Regions from separate parts of the Tenacibaculum sp. Bg11-29 genome, predicted to be linked through region 2. Evidence: riboswitches for the same ligand, from Rfam matches in the RefSeq annotation. Region 2 holds a riboswitch; each other region holds the start of a gene.

Region 1 (3,288 bases), 180 kb from region 2:
TTATTTAAAAGACATACGTATACATCGTTATTTTTGGAAACAACTTATTTTATGGTTGGCTGCATTAGGTTTACTAATGACGCTTACCGGAATTGTTACAGGGTTAATACGCTATAAGAAGAAACCCAAAGCGAATTTTAAAAGGTTTAAAAATAAATGGTATAACCTGCATTATTATTTTGGTTTAGGTTTTGGCTTGTTTATTTGCACCTGGGTATTTAGTGGTTTTATGAGTATGACTCCTTTTAATTGGGTGCCTAGCTCCTCTTTAAACCAACAGGATAAAAGTATTTGGCAAGGGCAAAATTTTACACTAAAAAGTATTACGAATAAAGATTGGACTAATTTTAAAGAGATAGCCTCTAAATCAAAATTTAAAGAGATCCATTTTTCTTTATTTAATGATAATATCTTTTTTGAAAAATTCAACCAAAATACGATTGAAAATCATTGCATAACAAATAGTGATTATAATACCTCAAACGAGCAATACATTGCTAAAATAAACGAATTTAATACCAAAGAAAAAGTAACGGAATTAGTGGTACTTAACGACTATGATGCCTATTATTATGATCGAAAAAATATAAAAACATTACCTGTTATTAAAATTATTACCAATAAGAGCAACTACTATTATATTAATCCGAAAACCAATACGGTACTCCTTAAATCTGCTCCGAAAAACAGAACAGAAAGATGGTTATATCATGGTTTACATAGTTTAGATTTTTCGTTTCTTTCAAAAAACCGTCCGTTATGGGATATTATCATGATTTTCTTACTTACAGGCGGAACAATTACTTGTATTACTGCCACAGGTTTGGGAATTAAATTTATAAAACGAAAAACTAGAAAACATCTAAAAAACAAATAAATTAAAGTAGTTAGAGATCAGTAATTAAATGTATATCATTAAGCAACTGTTTTTAAACAGGGTAATACAACTCTTGTTGTCAGTTCGAGCATTCCTGAAATAAAAAGACAGTTTGCTTGAAAGTAGCAAACGAAGTTTCGAGAACTATTAACCCCTAAAAAATAGGTTTCGACTGCGCTCAACCAGACATTACTCATGGTATTCCAATTAAAATATTTATAATAACACGACCTAAACATGCTCTAAATACAAGAGAAAAACTCATTTTAGAAACCATCTTTTAATTCCAATAATTATATCTACATTTGTGTCGTTATATGGTTTCTTATTTCTTTAGTAAAATTTAGAATTATAGAATTAAAAGGGAATTTGGTGTAAATCCAAAACTGTTCCCGCAACTGTAAAGCTTGTAAAAGGCTTCATTAAAAAAAACCACTGTAGTAATTACTATGGGAAGGTAAATGAAAGCTAAGCTAAGTCAGGAGACCTGCCAATATTACAATAATTTATAATAGTAACTCTCGGGTAAAGAGTTAGAAAATTATGGTTTTTCATACTTTTCTTTCCTTGCCTGCTTAATTTCATTTTTAAATGCAAAAATTGATTTTATGCAGTCTATGGATCATGTGTTTTTCACTATCCATATTCGCACAAAACACCACAATTAAAGGTAAAGTAACTGATAACGAAACTCAGTTAACAATTTCAAATGTACGCGTAACAGCGAACAAAATTATTAAAGGAACAACCAATGAAAATGGTGATTTTTCTATAGCACCAGATAAATTACCTGTAAGATTAACTTTTTCTTTACAAGGCTACCGACCTAAAACAATTGTTGTTAAAAAAAACACTTCTAATTTAAATATTGCTTTAGAAAAACAATTTACAGCGCTTTCTGAAATTGTAATAAACTCTAAAAATGATAAAAAATTAGGCGTTCAAAAAGTTTCTAAAATATCTTTACAATTAAGACCTATAAACAGTGCACACGATTTTTTAAAAACAGTGCCTGGTTTATTTATTGCACAACATGCTGGTGGTGGAAAAGCAGAACAAATATTTCTTAGAGGTTTTGATAATGACCACGGAACTGATTTTGCTGTTTTGGTAGATGATATTGGTATTAATTTAAGTTCTCATGCACACGGACAAGGATATGCCGATTTGCATTTTTTAATTCCTGAAACTGTTCAAACGGCTGATTATTATAAAGGTCCGCATGAAACTTCATTAGGTAACTTTGCGGTTTCTGGTGCTGCCAAATTCACATCAAAAGAAACATTGCATCGCAATACTGTTAAATTAGAATACGGTCAGTACGACTTTGTAAGAGCTTTAGCAATGGTTTCACTTATAGATAAGAATAAAGAAAGTGCCTACATCGCTATTGAAGGAACTTATAACAATAGTTTTTTTGAAAGTAATCAAAACCTTAGAAGGCTAAATACTTTTGCAAAATATACGGTTGCGCTTTCTAATAAACATAAATTAAAAACGTCAATTTCTACTTTTCATAGCGACTGGAATGCTTCTGGACAAATACCACTTCGCGCTGTTAAAAGCGGACTTATAAATAGGTTTGGTGCTATTGATGATAAGGAAGGTGGTGATACTAAAAGAATTCATTTTAATGTACAATTAAGTTCTCGCCTTTCAGAGAGCACCCAACTTACCAATCAATTGTATTATGTTTCTAACAAATACAACTTATTTTCAAATTTTTCTTTTTATCAAAACAATCCTGTTAATGGTGACATGATTCACCAACAGGAAGATCGTAAAACATATACCTATAAAGGTAATATTTCAATAAAAAACATACTACAAATACCTAATAGCACCACCACTTTTGGTTGGTCGGTTGAACACAACAATAACAATATTGGTTTAAATAATGCTGTTGGACGCACATTAGCAACTCCTATAAATGAGTTTGATATTAAGGAAACAAATGTTGCATTATTTTTAAAAGAACGAATTCAAATAACAAATAAGCTAACAGCTTTAGCGGGTATTAGAGCCGATTATTTTAATTTTAATGTAACCGAATTAGTACCAATACCTAGTGAAGGAAATACGACTGCTTTAAGAATAAGTCCGAAATTTAGTTTGTTTTACGATGCTACTAAAAACATTCAATTTTATGCAAAAGCGAGTACTGGTTTTCACTCAAACTACGCAAATGCAGCTGTAAAAAATAAAGATATTAATCCTTTACCAAAAGCTGTTGGATATGATATTGGTACCGAATTTAAAATTGGGAAAAACTTTGTTGGTAATCTTGCTGGTTTTTATTTACAGAGTGATGCTGAATTTGTTTTTAGTGCTGATGGTTTTGAATTTGAAAATAAAGGAAGATCAAGACGAATTGGTAGCGAGGCTTCTTTTAGATACCAACCACTACCCTA
Region 2 (3,288 bases):
GCGTAAATAATTTATTAATTTTCATTGTTTTAAAATTTATAGTTTATGTTAATATTAAAATTTCTATTTGGCATTGGTCTTCTTGGTTGTGTTATATATAACTTATTAAACACATTATTTACCTTAAAACCAATTGATAACTGTTTTTGATGTTGTTTTAAAATTTTAAAATCCCCACCTATATTAGAAACGAAAAAATGAGGTATTACAAAATCTTTAGAATTACTTTCTGTTGTATATGTCATTCCTGTAAATACTTGCTGAAAAAACAAACCAAACCTTTTATATGAATAACTTAAATTTCCGTTTAAAAGATGCTTAGGTACAAAAATTAAAAAAGTGTCTGTTCTTTTATTTTTAGCTTCTGTATAACTATAATTAAAATTAAAATCGACAAAATTTTTATCAAAATTATTGCTGTAAGAAAAAACAAACTCTACTCCTTTGTTATTTACATTAGATAAGTTTATTGGCGACCAAACTCCTGGTTTATCAGGATTTCCATTTGGTGTCCAAACTATTTTATTTTTCGCTGAAATATAAAACACACCTAAATCGGCTTTTATTTTACTGTTTTTAAAACCAATACCTAGCTCTCCTTGCATAGCTGTTTCAGCTACAAGGTTTAAGTTTCCTTGCCCAGGCCAGTATAAATCGTTGTAAGTGGGTACTCTATAATTTTTAGAACTATTTAACCTTACATTAAAGTTCTTAAACGTGTTAGCTTTAAGTCCAAAGGCAAAACTATACGGAACATTATAATCTGAATTAAAATCTTTTCTAATTTTTGCATCAAAAAAAACTTTATTATAAATATTCTGATGATATATTATCGATTGAGAAAACTGTTTTCTATTTTTCTCTTGTATCATATCTGTTTTACCAAAGATTGTTTCATATTCAGAATACGATGTTACTTTAGCTTTTATAGAAGGTATTTTATAACCTAATGTATAATTAATTAAGTAACGTTTCGATTTACCAAAACTATAATCTTCTACGTTTTTATTATCAAAATACTGATACTCCTGTGTTAAAAAAGCTAATTTTAATTCATGATTAAGAATTTCTTTTTTATAATTATATATAACTAAATTTCTGTTATTAAAATCTTTATACTTATCATTTGCTGACCTCGGATTTGGTAATTCTCCTGATAACGAACGTTTTCCTGAATAGTTCGTACTATAAAATTTTAGCTGTGATTTATTAGAAAACTTATAAGCAAAACCTACATTTAAACTTAAATTATCATAAGCTCCATTTGCATTTTTAAGTTTTGTACCTAATAATTTATAATTATTTTCTGATTCATTATAAGAAATTCCAAATTTTAAAGACAACTTTTCGTTAGATAGGTTAAACTTATACAAACTATTGTATGTACTAAAACTACCAGCATTTGCTACAACTTGGTGTTTTATAGTTTCTTTAGGTTTAAAATTTAAATAATCATTTAAATGTACCGTACCTCCTATTGCTCCAGAACCGTACTCTATACTTCCACCACCACTTCTTACATCTATAGCATCAACTAGGTTAACTGTTAAAGAATTAAACCCTGTTTGACCGTTGTTTACCGAATTTATATTAATTCCATTCCAAATAACTGCGGTATTAGAAGCGCTTGTTCCTCTAAAACTTGCAGTACTCGTTCCGCCTGCTCCGTATTCTCTAAGATATATTGGTGAATTAAATCGTAATAAAGAGCTAAACGACTTTATGTTTCTTGTTATTACAGAATCACTTAACCTATGTATTTTGTAACCGTTAGAGTTCTTTACTAACTTTTTATCAGCTAAAACAATAACTTCTTCTAAAACACTCATTTTAGACTTCTCTTGAGCGAAAGAGAAAAGAGTAACAGTAAAAAATATTGTAAAAAGTGTGTATTTCTTCATAATATATTAAAACCCTTATCCCGAAAGTTTGAATTATTTAATATTTAGGCAGGTCTCCTGGCTTGCGTCTTGTAATTGGCCTTCCCATTTATAAATAAACAGTGACTTAAAGAATAATTACAAGCTTAGTAGCTTACAGTTGCGGGAACAGCTTTGGTATTTAACCAAATTCCCTTTTAATTTGATGCTATTTTAAACATCAAAACCCAAATTTTTTGCAAACTTATGCTATTTTATTAAGAATCTAGCATCAATAAATCATTATAGTTAGAAAACTTAGCAGTAAGCTCTTCTGATACCGAAAAATAATTCGGATGAATCATTGCAGCTAAACACGCTATTCCGTCAACTAAGGTACTTGCAGACGATTGCGTAAACATGGCAAAATCAGCAATAAAGACTTGTTTGTTTTTTACAGCGCGTAAAGAACTCCATTCTGGTTTTTCTTCTAAGAAATGCATGTCTTCCATTGTCCTCTCAATACCATAACCACATGGCGCTATAATTAAAATTTCAGGATTGTATTTTACAATTTTATCCCAAGAAATAACAATACTATCTCCTGATGGATGCGCTAATAAATCAATACCACCTGCATAGCCTATTTGATGAGGAATCCAATGTCCACAGTTAAATAGCGGATCTATCCATTCTAATAACATTAAACTTTTAGATTGTATTCTGTTAGCCCTTTGCGTATCTACAATAGTATAAATACGCTCTTTAAGTTTTTTAACATAATTAATACCTACTGTTTCTTTACCCATCGCTTTTGCAATAGTTAAAGCATTGTCAAAAACATCCTCTAAAGAATTTGGTGTTATTGATATTAACTCAGGAACCTTATTTAACTTATAGGCAGATTTTGCAACCGATTCTGTATCTATCTGGCAAACATCACATACATCTTGTGTAAAAATAATATCTGGTGCGATGCTTTCTAAAACAGGTTCATCTACATAATATAGTGTACCGCCTTCTGCTTTAGTTTTAGAAAAAATAGTATTTATTTCTTCACTCGTTAACGTTTGTCCCTCTAATTTGTAACGCACGGCAACCTGTTTTTCTTTAAGTGCAATTGCAGGACATTCAAAAGTAATACCTTCTAAATATTCTTGTAACCCCATATCATAAATCATTTGGGTTACAGCTGGCATAAATGAAGAAACTTTCATAAAAATAGATTTTAAGCGGCTAAATTACATAGTTCTCTAGTATTATTCTCTTTTTCTAAAAAATCTTTACAATCTTTGCTTTCAATTTATTTCTTTACACATGATATATTATATTACTGGCGGAGAACGCTCTGGAAAGAGTGGTTACGCTCAACAATTAGCAGAGTCACTATCTAATACTCCTTATTACTTAGCAACTTCAAGAATTTGGG
Region 3 (3,288 bases), 180 kb from region 2:
TAGAGTCGGATTTATTACTGAAATAGTAGTTTTTGTACCTGGACCAATTATACTTCCTCTAAATGATTTTCTTTCTAAAAAGCTTATAGAATTACCAAAAATAGATTTGTGCTTTATTTTTCCTGTCTTAAATTGATAACTTACATCTAATTGATTCTGAATCGTATTCGTTGTGTGGTTAAAGTAAAAAGGAAACCCTCTAGTTATAGAATCTTTAGCGGTATTAAAAACCAACCATTCTGTAGATAAATAGTTTATATCATCATCAGACCACGATAAATTATTACTTAATTTTACCTTATCATTAAACTTATGCTTGTATTTAATCTGTAAGTCAAAACGTTTGTGTTTTAAATAATCTTGCGGATCGTTATACCTTGTTTTCGGATCCATTCCTGCTACAATAGCTCCATTTTCATCAACCGGAATACCTGTATCGGTATCGTATATATCGTTATTTGTTTGAAAAGATAGTTCTAAGAAATCCTTTTCAGTAGGCGTATAATTAAGCGTAAAAGAAGCATTGTTGGTATTTATACCATAATCTCTCCAACCACTAGATTTAGTAAGCCCAAAATCTACTCTATATTTTAGTTTTTCATTAATTGGCCCGCCCATACCAGCAGACATTTCATAGGTATCAAAAGAACCATAAGTAGCACTAAACTCTCCAGAAAAAGTATCGGTTGGTTTTTTTCGCACTATATTTATAATACCACCTAAAGCAGAGTGTCCGAACATAACACCAGCAGGGCCTTTAAGTACTTCAATATGGCTAACATTTGCTAAGTTAGTACTAGGTGCACTTGTTGAAAGGTTATGACGCTCGTCTCTTACACCGTCGTTTAATAATACAAAATTATTAAAACCTCTAATTCTAAATGTTTGAAAACCACCATACCTGTTTATAGGTCTAACCCCAGTAGCACTTTTAACTGCACTCCCTAAATCATTAGAATTTCTAAGTTTAATTAATTTAGAACTTACACTATTTGTTGTTAAGGGGGCGTCTAAGTTTTTTATTTGAAGCTTATTTAGTGCAGTACTTTTTTTTCTTTTAGCAGAAATGGCTACGCTTTTTAGTTCAAAAGATGTAGGTTGTAAATAAACGACTGACGGTAAGTTTTTAAATAATACGTTTACTGATTTATAGCCTATGTATGAAATATTAATTTTATCGTTCGGTTTTCCTGTAATTTTAAAAAAACCGTTCGTATTTGAGGTTGTTCCTTTTTTAGAATTTTTATTTAGGATAGATGAAAACTGAATAGGATGGTTGTTTAGTTTATTTAAAAGTTGAACAGATTTTGTTTTCTGCGCAATTAATAAACTGGTAGTAAGTAAAAAAAAGAATACTAATTTTAATTTCATTGTGTTTCATTTGTTCCGAAATTAAAATATAAGAGTAAGAAGCCTATAAAAAATAGGCCATCGAACACGTTAACTTTTATTCCCGAAAGTTTAAATTATGTTTTTGATTTAGGCAGGTCTCCTGACTTAGCTTAGCGTTCATTTACCTTCCCATAGTTTTAACTTTAACTACAGTGGTTTTTATTAATGAAGCCTTTAATAAGCTTTACAGTTGCGGGAACAGTTTTGGATTTACACCAAATTCCCTTTTAATTCTTATGCTAAATTTTACAAGAGCATAAAAAACCAAAAATCGGGGCGAATATATAGTATTTATACTATTTATGAATAATTTTTTTTCAAATAAATAGTATTATAGAGGTCAGTAGTTAAATGCATATTATTAAGCACTTGACTTTAAACAGAGTGGAGCAGCTCTTGTTGTCAGGTCGAGCATTGCTGAAATCAAAAGACAGTTTGATTGAAAGTACTAAACGAAGTTTCGAGATCTATTCATTATAACCTAAAATTTATTTCTATCGTATTAATTATATCATAGCTTCTAAAATAAGTTTTGTTCTAATAACAGCAGAAGTTTTGGGCAGCATAATAATTTCGAATCCTTTTTTGGTATACTGTTCCAGTAGCGCTTTTTCTAGGGTTAAACAATACTCAAACTCTTGTAATCTCTGTGCATCTTTACAGTAAATATCAAACCAAGTAGGCGCAAAAAACACTTTTTTATGATACACTTCTTTATAAGGAAACTCTTGTAAATATTTAGGTATCGGTTTGTTTGCTACCGTTAAATACGCTTCTAAATCTAGTAACGATCTATCACAAACTTGAGTACTTACATTTAATAACTCTTTACTCGTTAGTTTAAAAACCAGTTCTGTAAAACGATTAATATCCTCCCAAGGCATTCCGTTGCTATTATTTTCTTGCTCATTAATAATAACTCTTCTAGAAACTTCATCCATACAAGGAATTGTATCTTTTAAAAGATTTATTAAAGTAGTTTTACCAGTACCAGGAGCACCGGTAATTATATATTTTTTAGGTTGGTTATGCATAGTTAACTACTAATAGTAAACAAATGATGATAAAAGTAAACAATATACTAGCGGTATAATTAATGGTAGCCACTCTTTTAATTTCTGCGTGTTCAATCTTTCGAGTATTGTCGCCTATAAAAGGTTTGTCTACTAATTTACCATGATAATAATTAGGCCCTCCAAATTTACAGTTTAAAATATAAGCTAAAGCAGCTTCAGGATACCCTGCATTAGGACTACTGTGTTTTTTGCCCTCTTTAATAACAAAAGAAATACCGTTTATTTTAAATTGAACAACTAACATTAACAAAGCCGTAATTCTTGATGGTATATAATTAACAACATCGTCGAGCTTTGCAGCAAACCGACCAAATAACAAGTATCGGTCATTTTTATACCCAATCATAGAGTCGAAGGTGTTAATCATTTTATAGGCCATGGCTCCGGGAACTCCTAAAATTAAAAAGTAAAATAACGGCGCAATAACCCCATCGCTTAAATTTTCAGACATGGTTTCAAAAGTTGCCACTCTAATCTGCTGCTCATTTAATTGATTGGTTTCTCGACCAACAATCCACGATAAGCGTTTACGTCCTGCTGCTAAACCTTCATTTTTTAGCGTATTAAAAACAGCATAGCCTTCTTTTACCAATGTTTTGTTGGCTAGGCAGTAAAACAACATGATTACTGAAAATACAATGGCACTAATTTTAAAATCATTTGCATGTAACCATTCTATAATTAAATAAGGTACCGTAAAAGAAATGCTAACTAAAGTGATGGTTAAAAGCGCCCCTTTTAAAAGCTGGTACTTATTTTTATTAAGCCATTTTTCACCCAAAGAAATACTATTACCAAATAGTATAATAAGGTGCGGTAG

What was found. Region 2 has a riboswitch for cobalamin ahead of CXF68_RS15635 (TonB-dependent siderophore receptor). Riboswitches for the same ligand answer to the same signal wherever they lie in the genome.
Region 1: another riboswitch for cobalamin. It lies ahead of CXF68_RS16345 (TonB-dependent receptor domain-containing protein); the one in region 2 lies ahead of CXF68_RS15635 (TonB-dependent siderophore receptor).
Region 3: another riboswitch for cobalamin. It lies ahead of CXF68_RS16335 (TonB-dependent siderophore receptor); the one in region 2 lies ahead of CXF68_RS15635 (TonB-dependent siderophore receptor).

What each region holds. Positions count from the first base shown of each region.
Region 1 covers NZ_PJBB01000003.1:3,611,058-3,614,345, forward strand. Annotated here, with positions in the region: gene CXF68_RS16340 (PepSY domain-containing protein) at 1-877, shown strand, start outside; cobalamin riboswitch at 1,179-1,387, shown strand; gene CXF68_RS16345 (TonB-dependent receptor domain-containing protein) at 1,502-3,288, shown strand, end outside.
Region 2 covers NZ_PJBB01000003.1:3,430,428-3,433,715, forward strand. Annotated here, with positions in the region: gene CXF68_RS15630 (YncE family protein) at 1-25, opposite strand, end outside; gene CXF68_RS15635 (TonB-dependent siderophore receptor) at 30-1,901, opposite strand; cobalamin riboswitch at 1,931-2,126, opposite strand; gene CXF68_RS15640 (ABC transporter substrate-binding protein) at 2,138-3,076, opposite strand; gene CXF68_RS15645 (bifunctional adenosylcobinamide kinase/adenosylcobinamide-phosphate guanylyltransferase) at 3,177-3,288, shown strand, end outside.
Region 3 covers NZ_PJBB01000003.1:3,606,268-3,609,555, reverse strand. Annotated here, with positions in the region: gene CXF68_RS16335 (TonB-dependent siderophore receptor) at 1-1,371, opposite strand, end outside; cobalamin riboswitch at 1,465-1,676, opposite strand; gene CXF68_RS16330 (AAA family ATPase) at 1,899-2,426, opposite strand; gene cbiB (adenosylcobinamide-phosphate synthase CbiB) at 2,419-3,288, opposite strand, start outside.